3 regions of the Kineococcus deserti genome follow, and region 3 is predicted to be linked to each of the others. Evidence: riboswitches for the same ligand, from Rfam matches in the RefSeq annotation. Region 3 holds a riboswitch; each other region holds the start of a gene.
The links. Region 3 has a riboswitch for S-adenosylmethionine ahead of ACRYR2_RS02835 (putative leader peptide). Riboswitches for the same ligand answer to the same signal wherever they lie in the genome.
Positions count from the first base shown of each region.

Region 1: it holds a riboswitch for S-adenosylmethionine, as region 3 does, so the genes downstream of both, ACRYR2_RS10015 (rhodanese-like domain-containing protein) here and ACRYR2_RS02835 (putative leader peptide) in region 3, are expected to answer to the same signal.
Region 2: it holds a riboswitch for S-adenosylmethionine, as region 3 does, so the genes downstream of both, ACRYR2_RS09925 (ABC transporter substrate-binding protein) here and ACRYR2_RS02835 (putative leader peptide) in region 3, are expected to answer to the same signal.

Region 1 is NZ_JBJLSI010000009.1:141,150-146,444, forward strand. It holds gene ACRYR2_RS10000 (class I SAM-dependent methyltransferase) at 1-73, opposite strand, end outside; gene ACRYR2_RS10005 (cobalamin-independent methionine synthase II family protein) at 78-1,295, opposite strand; gene ACRYR2_RS10010 (O-succinylhomoserine sulfhydrylase) at 1,330-2,517, opposite strand; gene ACRYR2_RS10015 (rhodanese-like domain-containing protein) at 2,568-2,969, opposite strand; SAM riboswitch class I at 2,975-3,061, opposite strand; gene ACRYR2_RS10020 (GNAT family N-acetyltransferase) at 3,210-3,695, opposite strand; gene sufU (Fe-S cluster assembly sulfur transfer protein SufU) at 3,754-4,173, opposite strand; gene ACRYR2_RS10030 (SufS family cysteine desulfurase) at 4,187-5,295, opposite strand, start outside.
Region 2 is NZ_JBJLSI010000009.1:117,596-122,890, reverse strand. It holds gene ACRYR2_RS09930 (carbohydrate ABC transporter permease) at 7-957, opposite strand; gene ACRYR2_RS09925 (ABC transporter substrate-binding protein) at 954-2,321, opposite strand; SAM riboswitch class I at 2,537-2,627, opposite strand; partial or broken gene ACRYR2_RS09920 (Rne/Rng family ribonuclease) at 3,568-5,295, shown strand, end outside.
Region 3 is NZ_JBJLSI010000002.1:179,027-184,321, reverse strand. It holds gene ACRYR2_RS02840 (ABC transporter substrate-binding protein) at 1-1,614, opposite strand, end outside; gene ACRYR2_RS02835 (putative leader peptide) at 1,664-1,726, opposite strand; SAM riboswitch class IV at 1,762-1,871, opposite strand; gene ACRYR2_RS02830 (DUF1737 domain-containing protein) at 2,038-2,217, opposite strand; gene ACRYR2_RS02825 (DUF7711 family protein) at 2,231-2,845, opposite strand; gene ACRYR2_RS02820 (OsmC family protein) at 2,915-3,418, shown strand; gene ACRYR2_RS02815 (purine-cytosine permease family protein) at 3,504-4,970, opposite strand; gene ACRYR2_RS02810 (NtaA/DmoA family FMN-dependent monooxygenase) at 4,967-5,295, opposite strand, start outside.

The sequences.
Region 1 (5,295 bases), on a different contig from region 3:
GGGAGTCCTGCCACAGCGCCCACGCCCTGTCCTCCGGGGAGGGCCCTGCCGGGGAGTTCTCCGTGGGTTCCACCGCGTCAGCCGAACAGGCGGGCGCCGGCCAGCCGGGCACCCTCGCCGAGGGTGGCGAGCTTGGCGACGGCGATCTGCGGGTGGATGCGGCCACCGAGTCCGCAGTCGGTGGAGGCGACGACGTTCTCGGCGCCGACGACGGAGGCGAACCGCTCGATGCGGTCGGCGACGAGTTCGGGGTGCTCGACGACGTTGGTGGCGTGGCTGACGATGCCCGGCACGATCTTCTTGCCCTCGGGCAGCTCCACCTCCTGCCAGACCTTCCACTCGTGCTCGTGACGCACGTTGGCCGCCTCGAACGAGTACGACCCGGCGTTGATCTCGAGCATGAGGTCGACGATGTGCTTGAACTCGATGTCCGTGGTGTGCGGGCCGTGCCAGCTGCCCCAGCACAGGTGGAACCGGATCTGCTCGGTGGGCAGGTCGCGGATCGCGTGGTTCAGCGCCTCGATGCGGATGCGGGTGAACGCGCGGTAGTCCTCCACGGAGGGTTCGGGGTTGATCTGGTCCCAGTTCTCCGCGATGGACGGGTCGTCGATCTGCACGGTGAGCCCGGCCTCGACGACGGCCTTGTACTCCTCGCGCATGACGTCGGCCCACGCCCAGATGTGCTCCTCCTCGGTGGCGTAGTGCCGGTTGGAGATGCGCGCGCCGCTGCCCGGGGACAGCGAGGTGATGAACCCCTCCTCCAGGCCCGCCGCGGCCAGGCCGGCCTTGAGGTTGGCGATGTCGGAGGCGATGGCCTCCTGGCCGACGTAGGACAGCGGACCGGTCGTCGCCGGGAACGCCGTGGCGTTCTTGCCCGTGGAGATGCCCGACGTCGGGTCCTGGTAGGCGTCCTTGAAGATCGTCCAGTCCCGGCGGTCGGGGAAACTGGTCAAGGCGACCTTGCCGGGTTCGGAGCGCACGACCGGCTGGGTGAACAGGTCCTCGCCCGTCACCTCGAGCCCCGCGACGCGCTGGAAGGAGTAGGACCACCAGGCGCCGTAGTCGACCGCGCTGGACATGGCCTTGCCGTACTCGCCGTCACCGACGATCGTCACGCCGAGCGCCTGCTGGCGTTGCACGAGGTCGACGACCGCGTCGGTGAGCAGCGCGTCGAACTCCGGCGTGCGCTCGAGGGTGAAACCGTCCTCGGCGATCCGGCGGGTCTCGTTGGCGGCGATGAGTTCGGGCGTGCGCGGCAGGCTGCCGGCGTGGGAGACGGGGATCTGCTTGGTCACGGGTGGTGCTCCGTTCAGGGGTTCGGTCGTCGGGTCAGCGCAGCGCGCGGGTGAGGTCGTCGAGCAGGTCGTCGGGATCCTCCAGCCCCACCGACAGGCGCAGCACCCCGTCGGTCAGGCCGATGGCGGCCCGGCCCTGCTCGCCGAGGCGGCGGTGCGTGGTGGTGGCGGGGTGGGTGGCCAGCGACTTGGCGTCGCCGAGGTTGTTGGAGATGTCGACGATCGTCAGGGCGTCGAGGACCTCGAAGGCCCGTTCCCTGCCGCGGCCGGCCGGGGCGTCGAGTTCGAAGGTGACGATCGTGCCGCCCAGTTCCATCTGCCGCTCGGCCAGGTCGAACTGCGGGTGGCTGGCCAGCAGCGGGTAGCGCACCCAGCGGATGCCCGCCTGCTGTTCGAGGTGCTCGGCGATGCGCAGAGCCGAGGCGGCCGAGTGCCGCACCCGCAGGCTGAGGGTTTCCAGCCCCTTGGCCAGCGTCCAGGCGTTGAACGGGCTGAGCGTCGGGCCGGTGTGCCGGGTGAGTTCGCGGAACCGGCCGTCGACGAACTCCTTCGTGCCCAGCACCGCCCCACCCATGACGCGGCCCTGGCCGTCGATGTGCTTGGTCGCCGAGTAGACGACGACGTCCGCGCCGAACGCCAGCGGCCGCTGGCCGACGGGTGAGGTGAAGGCGTTGTCCACCACGACGATCGCCCCCGCGGCGTGCGCGAGTTCGCTGACGGCGGCGATGTCCACGAGTGTCTGCATCGGGTTGGCCGGCGTCTCGAAGAACACCGCCTGCGCCGGCGTCGACAACGCCCGTTCCCACTGCGCGAGGTCCTCACCGTCGACGAACTCGGTGACGACCCCCCAACGCGGCAGGATCTCGTCGAGGACGGCGAAGCAGGACCCGAACAGGCTGCGGGCGGCGACGACCCGGTCCCCCGCGCCGAGCAGCGCGGCGAGGGCGTAGAACACCGCCGACATCCCGCTGGCCAGGCCGTAGCACGCTTCGGCGCCCTCGAGCCGGCGCAGCCGCTCGGTGAACACCGACACCGTCGGGTTGCCGTAGCGGGAGTAGACGTACCGGTCGACGTCACCGGCGAAGGCGGCCTCGGCGTCGGCCGCGGTCTCGTAGACGTAGCCGGAGGTGAGGTACAGCGCCTCGGCGGTCTCCTCGAACGGTGACCGGGTCAGGCCGGCGCGCACGGCCGTGGTGTCCGGCCGCCACCCCCGGTCCGTCACGGTGCTGGATCCGTCCGCTCCGTCGCGACGCGGAGGACGCCGCTCGTCGCTCACGACTGCCGCCAGGGCAGACCGGCCGCGCGCCAGCCGGACCCACCGCGGTGGCCGTCGGCGTCCAGCGGCCCCTCGAAACCCTCCAGGACGTTGTAGCTGGGCGTGATCCCGGCCGTCGTCGCCGCCTCGGCCGCCGCCACCGAGCGCTGCCCGGAGCGGCACAGGAAGACGACCTTGCGGTCGCTGCCCGGGGTGATCCCGGCGGTCGCCAGCTCGCCGAGGAAGCGCTCGGGGTCGACCGGCAGCCAGCTCACGAGGACGGGATCGGTCCCCAGCGCCGTCGGCGTCCCGACGAAGCGCCACTCGGCCTCCGTGCGGACGTCCACGAGGACCGCGTCGGGGTCCTCACGGACGAGGTCGAAGGCCTCACGCGGGGTGAGGTCGCCGGCGTAACCCACTGTTCCTCCCATCGGTCCTGGCATGAGCACCCTCCCGAGGGGGGTTGCTGCGGCGTCGACGAGCCAGGTCTCTCGGCCGCTCTGGATGGTCCGGTCAGCGTAGGGCATGGGCGCCCGCACCGGGTCCAGGACGGTGCGACGCGTCGCGGCTGCGGGGCCGCACCCACCGCGGTGCCGGGCGCGAGGACGCCGAGGACGCCGGGCTCCGTGCGCGGGGCCGTCGGCGCCGGGGTGGATCGGTCAGAGGAGGCGGTGCATGACGTGCAGTCCCACGTAGCCGTGCTCGGGGTGGTCGAAGGCCTGCGGAACGGTGCCGACGATGGCGAACCCGAGACCCTGCCACAGCGCCACGGCCGCGGTGTTCGTCTCGACGACGGCGTTGAACTGCATCGCCAGGAAACCCTCCTCGCGCGCCCAGGCCAGGACGTGCTCGGCCAGGGCCCGGCCCACGCCGCGACCCCGGGCGGCGGGCGAGACCATGAAACTGGCCGTCGCGACGTGCGATCCGGCGCCGGGGCGGTTCGGTCCGGACTTCGCGGTGCCCAGCACCACCCCGTCCTCCACCGCCACGAAGGTCCCCCACGGCGGGGCGTCCACCCACAACTGCCGCGCCCGTTCCGAGGTCAGTCCCTGCGGCAGCGCGTACGTCTCGCCGTCGGCGACGATCTCGTCGAAGAACGGCCAGACCTGCACCCAGTCGGCGTCGGTGAACTCGCGGATCTCCACGCCACGCACGCTACCCGGGCCGGCGTTCCGGTCACGGTGCCGGACGTCCCGGTCCGGCTCAGGCGCGCAGCAGGGCGTCGGTCAGCGCCGACCAGCTGAGCAGCGCGCACTTCACCCGCGCCGGGTACCTGGCCACCCCGGCGAAGGCGACGGCGTCGCCGAGGACCTCCTCGTCCCCGGGGTCCTCGCCGCGGCTGGTGAGCATGTGCTGCACCGCTTCGCGCAGCGGTGCGACCTGCTCGACGGACAGGCCGACGACGAGGTCGTGCAGCACCGAGGCCGAGGCCCGGCTGATGGAACACCCGACCGCGTCGTACGACACGTCACCCAGGACGTCCCCGTCGAGACGCACGCGCAGCGTGATCTCGTCGCCGCAGGTGGGGTTGACGTGGTGGGCCTCGGAGCCGAACGGTGCCCGCAGCCCTTCGCCGTGCGGGCGTTTGGAGTGCTCGATGATCAGCTGCTGGTACAGGTCCACGCCGCTCAGAATCTCACGCGAACAGGGCGCGGACGCGGTGCAGCCCGCGCAGCACGGCGTCCACGTCCGAGGGCTGGTTGTACGGCCCGAAACTCACCCGGGTCGTCGCCGCGACCCCGAACCGGCGGTGCAGCGGCCAGGCGCAGTGGTGCCCGACCCGCACCGCGACACCCTCGTCGTCGAGCAGCTGACCGACGTCGTGGGCGTGCACGTCCTCGACCACGAACGAGACGAGCCCGACGCGGTCGGCGGCGTCCAGCGGCCCCAGGACCCGTACCCACGGCAGGTCCGCGAGTTCGGCCAGCAGCCGCCGGGTGAGGTGGCGTTCGTGCGCCTCGACCCGTGCGGTCCCCGAACCGTCGGGCCCCAGACCGCGCAGGTAGTCGACGGCGGCGTGCAGGCCGACGGCCTGCGCCGTCATCGGCACCCCCGCCTCGAACTTCTGCGGCGCCGGCGCGAACGTCGAGCGTTCCATCCGCACCAGTTCGATCATCGATCCGCCGGTGAGGAACGGCGGCATCGCCTCGAGCAGGTCGGCCCGCCCCCACAGCACCCCGATGCCCGAGGGTCCCAGCATCTTGTGCCCGGAGAACGCGGCGAGGTCGACGCCGAGGGAGGGCAGGTCGACCGGCAGGTGCGGCACGGACTGGCAGGCGTCCAGCACCACGAGGGCGCCGACCCGGCGGGCCGCCTCGACGAACCGCCGCACGGGGGCGAGCCCACCCAGCACGTTGGACGCGTGCGCGAAGGCGACGACCCTGGTCCGCTCGCTGACCAGCCCGTCGAGCGCGTCGACGTCCAGGACGCCCTCGTCGGTCACCGGCACCCAGCGCAGCACCGCACCCGTGCGCGCGCACAGCTCCTGCCACGGCACGAGGTTGGCGTGGTGCTCGGCCTCGGTGACCAGGACCTCGTCGCCCTCGGCGAGCACGAACCGCGGGTCGACGACCTGCCCGGCCGGCGCCGTTCCGCGGGTGGCGTACGCGGTCGTGGTGCTGAACGCGTGCGCGACCAGGTTGAGCGACTCGGTGGCGTTCTTGGTGAACACCACCTCGGCGGCCGGGACGCCGACGAAGTCCGCGATCGCGGCGCGGGCGGCCTCGAAGTCGTCGGTGGCCTCCT
Region 2 (5,295 bases), on a different contig from region 3:
GCTCGCTCACTGGTCGGCCTTCACGGCGCGCGCCCGCAGCAGCGTGACGACGGTGGTCAGCACCCCGACGACGAGCCCGAAGACCAGCGTCTCGGCCGCTGCGGTGCCGATCTCGTAGCTGCCCCGCATGCCGGTCCGGAAGATCTCGAAACTGCTGACGATGGTGGACACCCCCGGCCCGCCCTGCGTCACGACCGTGACCAGGTCGAAGACCTTCAGGCCGATGACCAGTTCGAGCAGCAGCACCGAGAACACGTTCGGTGCGATGACCGGCCACACGACGTTCGTGAACGACCGGAACGTCCCGGCCCCGTCCAGGGCGGCCGCCTCGCGCAGTTCCTCGGGAACCCCGAGCAGGGCCGCGAACACCAGCAACGTCACCAGCGGGGTCCACTGCCACACGTGCATGACGACGAGCGCACCGAACGCGCCGACGCTGTCGCCCAGCGGGTTGGCCCCCGGGAACCCGAGCGCCGAGAACAGCCCGCCGAACGCCCCGCCGACCGGGGCCAGCATGAGCTTCCACGCCACCCCGACCATGACCGGTGGTGTCACCAGCGGCAGCAGCAGGATCGTGCCGACGACGCCGAACCGGGTGCCCCGCGCGTGCAGCAGCAGCGCCAGCACCACTCCGAGGGCCGTCGCCGCCAGCGCGGCGACGACGGCGAACACCACCGAGCGCACCAGGGAGCCGGCGAACGCCACCGACTCCCAGGCCTCGACGAAGTTGTCGGTGCCGGTGAAGACCTGCAGCGGTTTGGCCAGCGACGACTTGGTGAACGCCAGCGCCACGACGAACAGCGTCGGGTAGACGAGCATCAGGGCGAGCCCGGCCAGGCTCGGCGCGGCCAGCCACGTCGAGACGTGCCCCGGGCGGTGCCGTCCGGGGACGGCGCGCCGGGAGCCGTTGCCGCGCTGGCGCGGCACGGTGCCGCGTCGTTCGTCCAGGAGCGTCATCCGAGCGTCTTCCCCCAGCTCTCGGCGGCCTTGTCGAGCGCGGCCTGCGGGTCCTCGGTGCCCTGGATGGCCAGCGCGAGCTGGTCGACGAGGTCCTGCAGGGCCTTCGGCGCGCCGGCCTGCTTCGGCCACACCAGCGGGTCGCCCGTCAGGCCCTCGCGGATGACGTCGGTCGCCTTCCCGGCGGCGGTGGCGTACTCCGCCGACTCCAGCACGCTCGTGCGGGCCGGGTCGATGCCCGACCCGGCCGTCGAGGCCAGCAGGAAGTTGCGCTCCCGGTCGGTGGCCCACTTGATGAACGCGGCCGCCTTGTCCTGCTGGGACGAGGCCGTCGAGACGCCGAGGCCGAAACCGGAGTCCAGCGCCGAACGCGGTGTCGTGTTCGACCCGCCGACCGGCAGCGTCACCACGCCCCACTTGTCGACGATCTTCGAGCTGGCCGGGTCCTGCGCCTTCAGCCCCAGGTCGGTCCAGGTGTCGAGCATCGCGCCCTGACCGGCCAGGAACGCCGAGTTGGCCTGGTCGAAGCCGGTCTGCAGCGGCGTCGGCAGCGCCGAGGGCGCCACGGTGATGAGGTGCTGCAGCGCGGCCAGCCCCTCCTGGCCCGCGAACGCCGGCCCGCCGTCGGCGTCGACCAGCGTCCCGCCGTACCCGGCGAGGCGGTTGATGAAGGAGCAGCCGAGGATCATCGGCACCTGCTGGCCCTCGACGATCGCGCCGTAGACGCTGCCGCCGGAGTCCTGGGTGATCTTCGCCGCGGCGGCGTCGTACTCGTCCCACGTCGTGGGCGGCTGCACGCCGTACCGCTCGAAAACCTCGGCGTTGTAGTAGAGGACGTGGGTGTCGCCGTCGAAGGGCAGGCCGTAGCGCTTGCCGTCCAGCAGCGTGTACGGGTCGTAGACCGACGGGAGGAAGTCGTCGGTGCCGATGTCGCCGTTCGCGCCGATCCAGTCGGTCAGGTCCACGAGGGCGTCGGCGTTCACCAGCTCACCGAGGCCGAAGTAGAAGTAGTCGAAGACGTCGAACTCCCCGTCGCCGCCCTGCACGTCCAGGATCTGCTTGCTCGTCAGCTGGTCGTAGGGGATCGCGGTGACCTCGAGCTTGCCGCCGAACTCCTGCTCGAACGCCGGCCCGAGCAGGTCGGTGAAGGCCAGCACGTGCGGCTGGTTGACCATCAGCTTGATGGTCGCGCCCTGCAGGTCGACGGCCTGCGCGGCGGCCAGCCCGGAGGCCGACTGCTCCTCACCGCAGGCGGCGAGCGCACCGAGCGCGCCGATGCCGAGGGCGGAGGACAGCACCCGGCGGCGGGAGGCGATCAGGCGCGAGGTGCTCGTGGGCAGAGGGGTGCGACGGGGCGCGGACATGGGTGTGCTCCGGTGGGTGGGCGGACGGACGTCCGTCGGGGGTGCGCGCGGTGGCGGCGCGCTCGGGAGGGGTCTGGGGGAGGGACTGCGCTGGTCAGAGAGCGCGGAGCGTCCCCCGGCGCATCGACGAACCCGGGGTACAGGTCATCGAGGCCGTGCGCGAGAGGTCGACGTGGTAACGCCGGGTCAGACGGGTACAGCTGGTCACAGCGGTTCCTCCATCGCCCCTGGCGGGAGCACCTGCCGCTCGCGCGGTGGTTGCTGTGGCGTCGACGAGCCAGGTCTCTCGGCCACTCTGGATGGGTGTTGATCAGACCGTAGCGGACGCGGGGGCCTCCTGACCACGTTCCTGCCGGATCGGTGCGAAGGGTCACCTGCGGTCGGCTGTGCCACACTGGCGGTGGCCGAGCGTTCCCCACACCGGGCGCGCGGCCCGCCGTCGAGACCGCCGCCTGGTGCGCGGGTCCCGGGCAGCGCCGCGGTCTGGTGGAAGGACCTCGCAGGCGCCCCGGCCCTCGTGCTGGACGACGACCGCCGGCGGCACGGGCGGAGCACGCGTCGCGCGAACCCGCCGGTGCACCGAGGACTTCCGTCGGGTGCGGGACGACCCGCCCGGCGATTCCGACGAGGACGCTCGAGCGGCCGCGGGTTGACCGGTGGAGCGGACGCTGCGGGCGAAGCGGAGCAACCCGTGACGACCACACCTGAAGAGAACGCCGCCGCAGCTGCCGCGGACGAGAAGACCACCCCCGCGACGAAGCCGCGGCGACGTCGCGCGGCCAGTCGTCCCGCCGGCCCGCCGGCGCACGTCGAGGCCCCTGTCGAGACCACCGTCGAGGCGGAGACGCCCGCCCCCGTGACCGTGCCGGCCCCCGACGCCCCCGCGGTCGAGGCACCCGCTGCCGAGGTGCCCGCTGCCGAGGAGGCGGCCCCGCGCCGCCGCACGCGCCGCGCCACCCGCAAGGTGGCCACCCCCGAGGTGAGCCCCGAGCCGGTCGCCGAGCCGGTCGCCGAACCGGTCGCCGCGGCCGAAGCGGCCGCCGAGCCCGCCGCCGACGAGGCCCCGGCCGAGCCGGTCAAGGCTCCTGCCCGGCGCCGCCGCTCCCGCAAGGCCACCGCTGCGCCCGTCGAGCCGACCGTCGAGCCGACCGTCGACGTGACCCCGGCGGCTCCAGAGGCGACGCCGGTGCCGGAGGTGGCCGAGGTCGCCGCCGTCGCCGAGGACGTCCCCGTCGAGGAGGCGCCCGTCGAGCAGCCCACCGGGGCCGGTGCGGCCCCGGCCGAGGCGCCCGTCGAGGAGCAGGTCGAGACCCGATCCGAGGCCCAGCCCGAGACCCAGCCCGACCTCATGGACGACCCGGTGCTCCTGCGCGCCGCCGGGATGGCCCGCGGTGGCCGCCGTGAGCGCACCGACGCCGAGCGCGCGGCCGACGCCGCCGCCCGCGCGACCGCCCTGTTCTTCCAGGCTCCCGAGGCCGAGGAGGCGCCTCGGCGCCGTCGCCGCGCCTCCGCCCCGGCCGGCCCGCCGCCCGGAGCCGACCAGGACGCCCTCGACGTCTTCGCCCGCCGCGCCTTCGAGACCGGGCAGGCCGACCAGGACGAGACCGACGAGGTCGACGAGGTCGACGAGGACGTGCTCGAAGGCACCGCCGACGACCTCGAGGAGACCCTGGACGACGCCGGCGCCGAGGACGACACCGAGGACGGCCAGGACGAGGACCGGGACGAGGACGGGGGTGCACCGCGCCGCCGCCGTCGCCGCGGCGGACGGGGCCGCCGCAGCCGCACCCGTGAGGACTCCGACGAGGAGGCTCCGACCGGGGACTCCGACGAGGAGGCCCGTGAGTCCGACGAGACCGAGGAGCCGGAGGAGTCCGAGGAGGACGCCGGCGAGGACACCGGCGAGGACGGCGAGGAGTCGTCGGGCTCGTCCCGGCGCCGTCGTCGCCGCCGTCGCCGCGGGGGGGCGGCCGACTCGGAGGAGACCTCGCCCGACGACCCGCCGAACACCGTCACCCGGGTCCGGGAACCGCGCCGGCCGCGCAGCACCGGCGGCACCGGCGGCACCGGCGAGGACGAGATCACCGCGCTGCGCGGCTCGACCCGCCTGGAGGCCAAGAAGCAGCGCCGCCGCGAGGGCCGGGAGGCCGGTCGCAAGCGCGCCATCCTCACCGAGGCCGAGTTCCTGGCCCGTCGCGAGTCCGTCGAGCGCGTCATGGTCGTGCGCCAGCAGGACGACAAGACCCAGATCGGCGTCCTCGAGGACGGGATCCTCGTGGAGCACTACGGCGCCAAGCAGGCGCAGACGACGATGGTCGGCAACGTCTACCTCGGCCGCGTGCAGAACGTGCTGCCGAGCATGGAGGCCGCGTTCGTCGACGTCGGCAAGGGACGCAACGCCGTCCTGTACGCCGGTGAGGTCAACTGGGACGCCGCCGGGCTCGAGGGCCAGCCGCGGCGCATCGAGGCCGCGCTGAAGTCCGGCGACCCCGTCCTGGTCCAGGTCACCAAGGACCCGGTGGGCCACAAGGGCGCCCGGCTGACCAGCCAGGTCTCCCTGCCCGGCCGCTACCTCGTCTACGTCCCGCGCGGGTCGATGACGGGCATCTCCCGCAAGCTGCCCGACACCGAGCGCGCGCGGCTGAAGAAGGTCCTCAAGGAGGTCGTGCCCGCCGGCGCGGGCGTCATCGTGCGCACCGCCGCCGAGGGCGTGGCCGAGGAGGAGCTGCGTGCCGACGTCCAGCGCCTGCAGGCGACGTGGGAGGCCATCCAGGCCAAGGCGCAGAGCAAGAACGCGCCGATCCTGCTGCACGGTGAACCGGACCTGACCGTCCGCGTCGTGCGCGACGTCTTCAACGAGGACTTCTCCAAGGTCGTCGTCTCCGGGGACGCCGCCTGGGACGCGGTCCACGGCTACGTCGCCGACGTGGCCCCCGACCTCGCCGGGCGCCTCGAGCGCTGGGAGGGCAGCCAG
Region 3 (5,295 bases):
GTAGAACACCGGTCCTCCCTGTGCGTTCTCCTGCCAGACGTCCCGCAGTTCGGGGTTCACCGCGAGCGTGCTGAGCCGGTCGAACAGGCCGATCGCCAGCGCGTGGTCGGCGATGTACTCCTGCGCCTGTTCGTACAGCGCGTTCTGCGCTTCGACGTCGGCGGTCTGGTTGGCGCGGTCGATGAGGTCGGCCAGGCCGTCGTCGTCGAAGAACGCGGCGTTGTTGCCGTTCGGCCACTCCTGCGTCGCCGGCCGCCAGTTGACCCAGAGGATCCCGGCGGTGACGGCCGTCCAGTACCCGGTCGCGATGTCCCGCTCGTCGGGTTTCGTGTACTGCCCCGAGAAGAACCCGCTCGGTGGCACCGTGACGAGGTCGACGGCGAAACCCGTCGCCTTCGCCTGTTCCTGCACGCCCTGCAGGATCGAGGCGCCGTCGGCGTTGATGATCGTCCCGGAGTTGTAGGGCAGGACGACGCTGAGCCGTTCGCCGTCCTTGGTGCGGGTTCCGTCGGCGTCCCGGCCTGTCCAGCCCGCCTCGTCCAGGAGGCGGTTGGCGGTGTCCAGGTCGAGGTCGTAGGCGTCGGCCGCGGCCTGGCTGTACCCCGGGGTGGACTGCGAGACCGCTCCGTTGCCCTCGTAGGGGATGACGCCCCGGCCGATCGTCTCGACCAGCGAGCGGCGGTCCAGGCTGTAGGCGAAGGCCTTGCGCACCTTCTCGTCGGTGAACGGTCCCTGCCGGGTGTTGAACGCCAGCTGCTGCGGGCGGCCGCCGGTGACGTACTTCAGATCGGTGTACCCGTCGGCGCCCAGGTCGTCGTAGTCGACGGCGGGGACGTCGTAGATCGCGTCGGTCTCACCCGAGCGCAGCGACGCGACGCGGGTGGTCGCGTCGGCGATGAACTTCCACCGCACCTCCTGCACGTAGGCGGGCCCGGTGTGCTTCGCGTTCGCCGGCGGTGAGGTGTAGTTGTCGTTGCGGCGCAGCACGATCTGCTCGCCGCGGTCCCAGCGCTCGACGACGAAGGCGCCCGAGCCGATCGGCGCCTCGCAGTTCTGCTCCTTCGTCCGGGTCTGGAGAGCCTGTTGGGACTGGATGCCGGAGTAGCCCTGCGCCAGGTTCTCGGCCAGCCGCGGGTACGGCTTGGAGAGGTGCACCTGCAGCGTCAGGTCGTCCAGCGCCGCGGCCGACTCGTAGTAGCCCTCGAGCCACACCTTCGCGGTGGTGTTCCCGCCGCCCATCCAGTAGTCGAAGTTGTAGGCCACGGCCCCGGCGGTCAGCGCCGTCCCGTCGGTGAACTCCACACCCGGTCGCAGGTGGAAGGTCCAGGTCAGGCCGTCGGCCGAGGTCTCCCACGACTGCGCCAGCCACGGGACGGCGACACGGTCCTCGTCCAGGGAGGTCAGGGCGTCCAGGACCTGGGTCGACAGGTAGGCCTGCTCGATCCAGCCGCCGAACACGCAGGCGGGTTCCTGCTGGTGGCCGTAGACGACGGTTCCGCCGTTGACGCGCTGGGCGTCCGCGGCGGGTTGCTGGACCGCGCTGGAGCCGGCGCACCCGGCGAGCAGCAGGGCGGCGGAGGCGGCGAGGACGGTTCTTCGAGGGCGTGCGGGCATGCTGGAGGAACTCCTGGTGGGGCCGGGAGGGGAACGGGCGGGGGAAGTCCTAACGGCGACAGGTGGCGCTGCTGGTGCGCAGGAGGTCGACGTGCCGGCGGGCGGTCAGCACCGCGTCACGGGGGTGTGCCAACGTCTGCTCCTCGGGATCCGCACTTGTCGAACGTGTCGTTCGGCCGGGTCGTCACCTGGGGCACCCCGCCACGGAGGAGGGTTGCCGGACAGCGAGCCAGGGCTTCGCGCTGTCACTCATGACCTACGAAGAAACTATGAGGTTTCCGGAGCGGGTGTCAAGGGTCGATGGTGCGGCGCACCGGATCGACGGGAGTTTCCGCCGTCTTCGGGCCCTGCGCGCCGTTGCGCAGGCGGCCGGCCCGGGCACCACCCCGCGCAACCGTCCGGGTCGCGCGGGGCGGGGTTCGGTCAGCCCAGGACGTGCGGCAGCACGACGGCCTGCGCGGCCACGGTGCGCCCGTCGGTCGTCGTCACCGACGGACTGCCGTACAGCACGTAGCCGTCGGCCAGGGCGGCGCTCACCTTCTCGCAGAAGGAACGGTCGTCGGGGCCGGTCAGCAGGCGGTAGGTCAGCTTCTCGTCGCTCATGTCCCCACGGTAGTCAGGCCCCCAGCCTGTTCCTGGCCTCCTGCAGGTCCACCAGGCCCAGGGCCGCGTCGCACAGCGCGTCACCGCGCTTCTTCGGCGACCCCGGCGCCCAGCGCTTCTCGTCGTAGTCGCGGGCCGTGCGCGCCAGCGCCCCCAGGCTCACGGCCAGCTCGCGGTCCAGGCGCGCGCGCAGCTCCGCGGCCGTCGGGGCCGGCGGGCGCAGCGCGTCGCCCTCGCCGGCCCGCAGCTGGACGAGCACGTCGTGCTCCGGGCCGTCCTCGTGCGACCAGAACTGCACCGGACGCTCGACGAGGTGGTTCCACACGGGGGCGTGCGCGGAACGGAAGAACAGCTGCACCGGCTTCTTCTCCAGCCCCGAGGCGGTCAGCCAGTGCCCCGCGGCGGGGGGCCGGGTGAACAGCGCGCAGTCCTCCTCCGGCGCCGACGTCACCAGGGCCACGCGCACCGACCCGAGGTCGTCCAGGGAGTCCCGGCGCGGGCCCAGCAGGTCGCCGAAGACCCACGCCTCGGTGACGCGCAGCCGCACGATCGTCCCGGGCTGGCGGTCCATGTGCGCGCAGCGGTCGGCGACGTCCTCGAGGGTCCTGACGGCAGTGGTCCACTTCACGTGCCGCAGTGTGGCCCAGCGGGGCGGTGAGGTTGCGGGTCGGACCACCCGGGGGCCTAAGCTTCGCCGGTGGATTCGACCGAACTGAGAGCCCTGCAGAAGCCGTTGAAGGACTCCTACCGCGAGGACCCGGCGAAGGCGCTGGTGCCGGCCAAGGCCGTGGCGGTGCTGGACGGAGCGTCCATCGGGGTCTCGGTCGACGGCTTCGCCGGCACGACCCGCGCGGGGCTGCACCCCGCCGCCGGTGGTGACGGGACCGAGGCCTGCTCGGCCGACATGCTGTGCGAGGCCGTGGCCGCCTGCGCCGGGGTGTCGCTGCGCAGCGTCGCGACGGCCATGGGGGTGGAGCTGCGCAACGCCTCGGTGACGGCCGAGGCGCACTGGGACGCCCGCGGCACCCTCGGCGTCTCGCGCGAGGTCCCCGTCGGCATCACCGACGTGACCATCACCTTCGACTTCACCTCCGACGCCGACGAGGCGACCGAGGCCAAGATGATCTCCCTGGCCGAGCGCTACTGCGTCATCGCCCAGACGCTGCAGACCCCGCCGAAGGTCACCGTCGCCCGCGCCTGACCCCGTGATCGAGGACTGAACCCCGGTGATCGAGGACTGTCGAGTCCTTGATCGCCGGGGTTCTGTGCTTGATCGCCGGGGTGGATCAGCGGTGCAGGGGGAGCTCCTCCTGCCGCCGCACGGCGGTGCGGCCGAACAGCGAGACCACGACGAAGCCGAGGACGAAGGCGACGACCACGCCGAGGCCCGCGTAGGCCCACTCGCCCTCGCGGCCGCCGATCGGGCCCAGCAGGTAGCCCTGCCACGTCAGCCAGCTCGCGCCGGAGTTGGTGACCAGGCCCCAGCCGATGAACGTCGCGACGAGCATCGTGCCCACCGTCAGCCAGCGCACCGACCCGTACCGCCCCCGGGCGTCGAGCAGCTCCCGCTCGGCGTAGTCACCGCGCCGCATCGCCAGGTCGGCCAGGAAGATCCCCGCCCAGGCGGCGATCGGCACACCCAGGGTGATGAGGAAGCCCTGGAAGGGGGTGAGGAAGTCGGCGGAGAAGAAGGCGATGTAGACCGCGCCGGCGACCATCAGCGCCCCGTCGATGAGGACGGCCACCGGCCGCGGCACCTTCACCCCGACGTTGAGCAGCGCCAGGCCGGAGGAGTAGATGTCCATGATCGCCCCGCCGACCAGGCCGAGGACGGCCACCACGACGAACGGGACGAGGAACCACGTCGGCAGGATGTCGGTCAGCGCGCCGACCGGGTCGGCCGCGATCCGGGTGTTCAGGTCGGCCGAGGAGCCGGCGATGAGGGCGCCGAAGACCAGCAGGACGGCCGGGCCCAGCGAGCAGCCCAGGGTCGTCCAGAAGACCACGCCGCCGCTGGAGGCGTCGCGGGGCAGGTAGCGGGAGTAGTCCGCGGCCGCGTTCGCCCAGCCCAGGCCGAAGCCGGTCATCACCATGATGAACGCGCCCACCACGGCCGCGGCGTCACCGCCCGGGACGGCCGTCACGGCGTCGAGGTCGACCGAGTCGGCCGCGAAGACGATGTAGAGCACCGTCAGCACCGCGGTGATGACGGTGATCCAGCGCTGCATGCGCATGATCACCTTGAAGCCCAGGGTGCCGCCGAGCACGATCAGCCCGACGACGATGACCAGGGCGACGAGCTTGGTGCCCGTGCCGCCGCCGGCGCCGAGCCGGTCCAGGACGGTCGCGGTCGCCAGCACCGCCACCGCCGCCAGCGACGTCTCCCAGCCCAGCGTCAGCAGCCAGGACACCGCCGACGGCAGACGGTTCCCGTTGACCCCGAACGCCGCGCGGGACAACGTCATCGTCGGGGCCGAGCCCCGTTTCCCGGCGATCGCGACGAGCCCGACGACCACGTAGGACAGGAACACCCCGGCGATGGAGACGAACGTCGCCTGCCAGAACGAGATGCCGAAACCCAGCACGAACGAGCCGTAGCTGACGGCCAGGACCGACACGTTGGCCGCGAACCAGGGCCAGAACAGGTCGCGCGGCCTGCCGTGGCGTTCGGCCTCGGAGACGGCGTTGACGCCGTTGAGCTCGACGTCGACACCGCCGACGCGGGTCTCGGGCGCTGCGGGGATCTCGCTCAAGGTCGCTCCTGCAGGGCGGGGCGGAACCGGGCCGCCGGGTGGTCGGCGGGCAGCCTGCTGCGTCCCGCACCGAAGATCACTTCACGCAGCGTAGAGCCTTCGCGCCGCATCGAGTACTCCTCGAGCAGACCTCTGCGCCGCAGCTCCGGCACGACCTGGTCGCAGAACTCCTCGTAGGAGCCGGGCACGACGAAGGGGGTGAAGTTGAAGCCGTCGATCCCGGTGGCCGCCACGAGCCGCTCGATGTCGTCGACGACGTCGACGGCGGAGCCGGTCAGGACGAACTCGCGCATCCCGAACCGCAGGAAGTCGGCCCGCGCCCGCG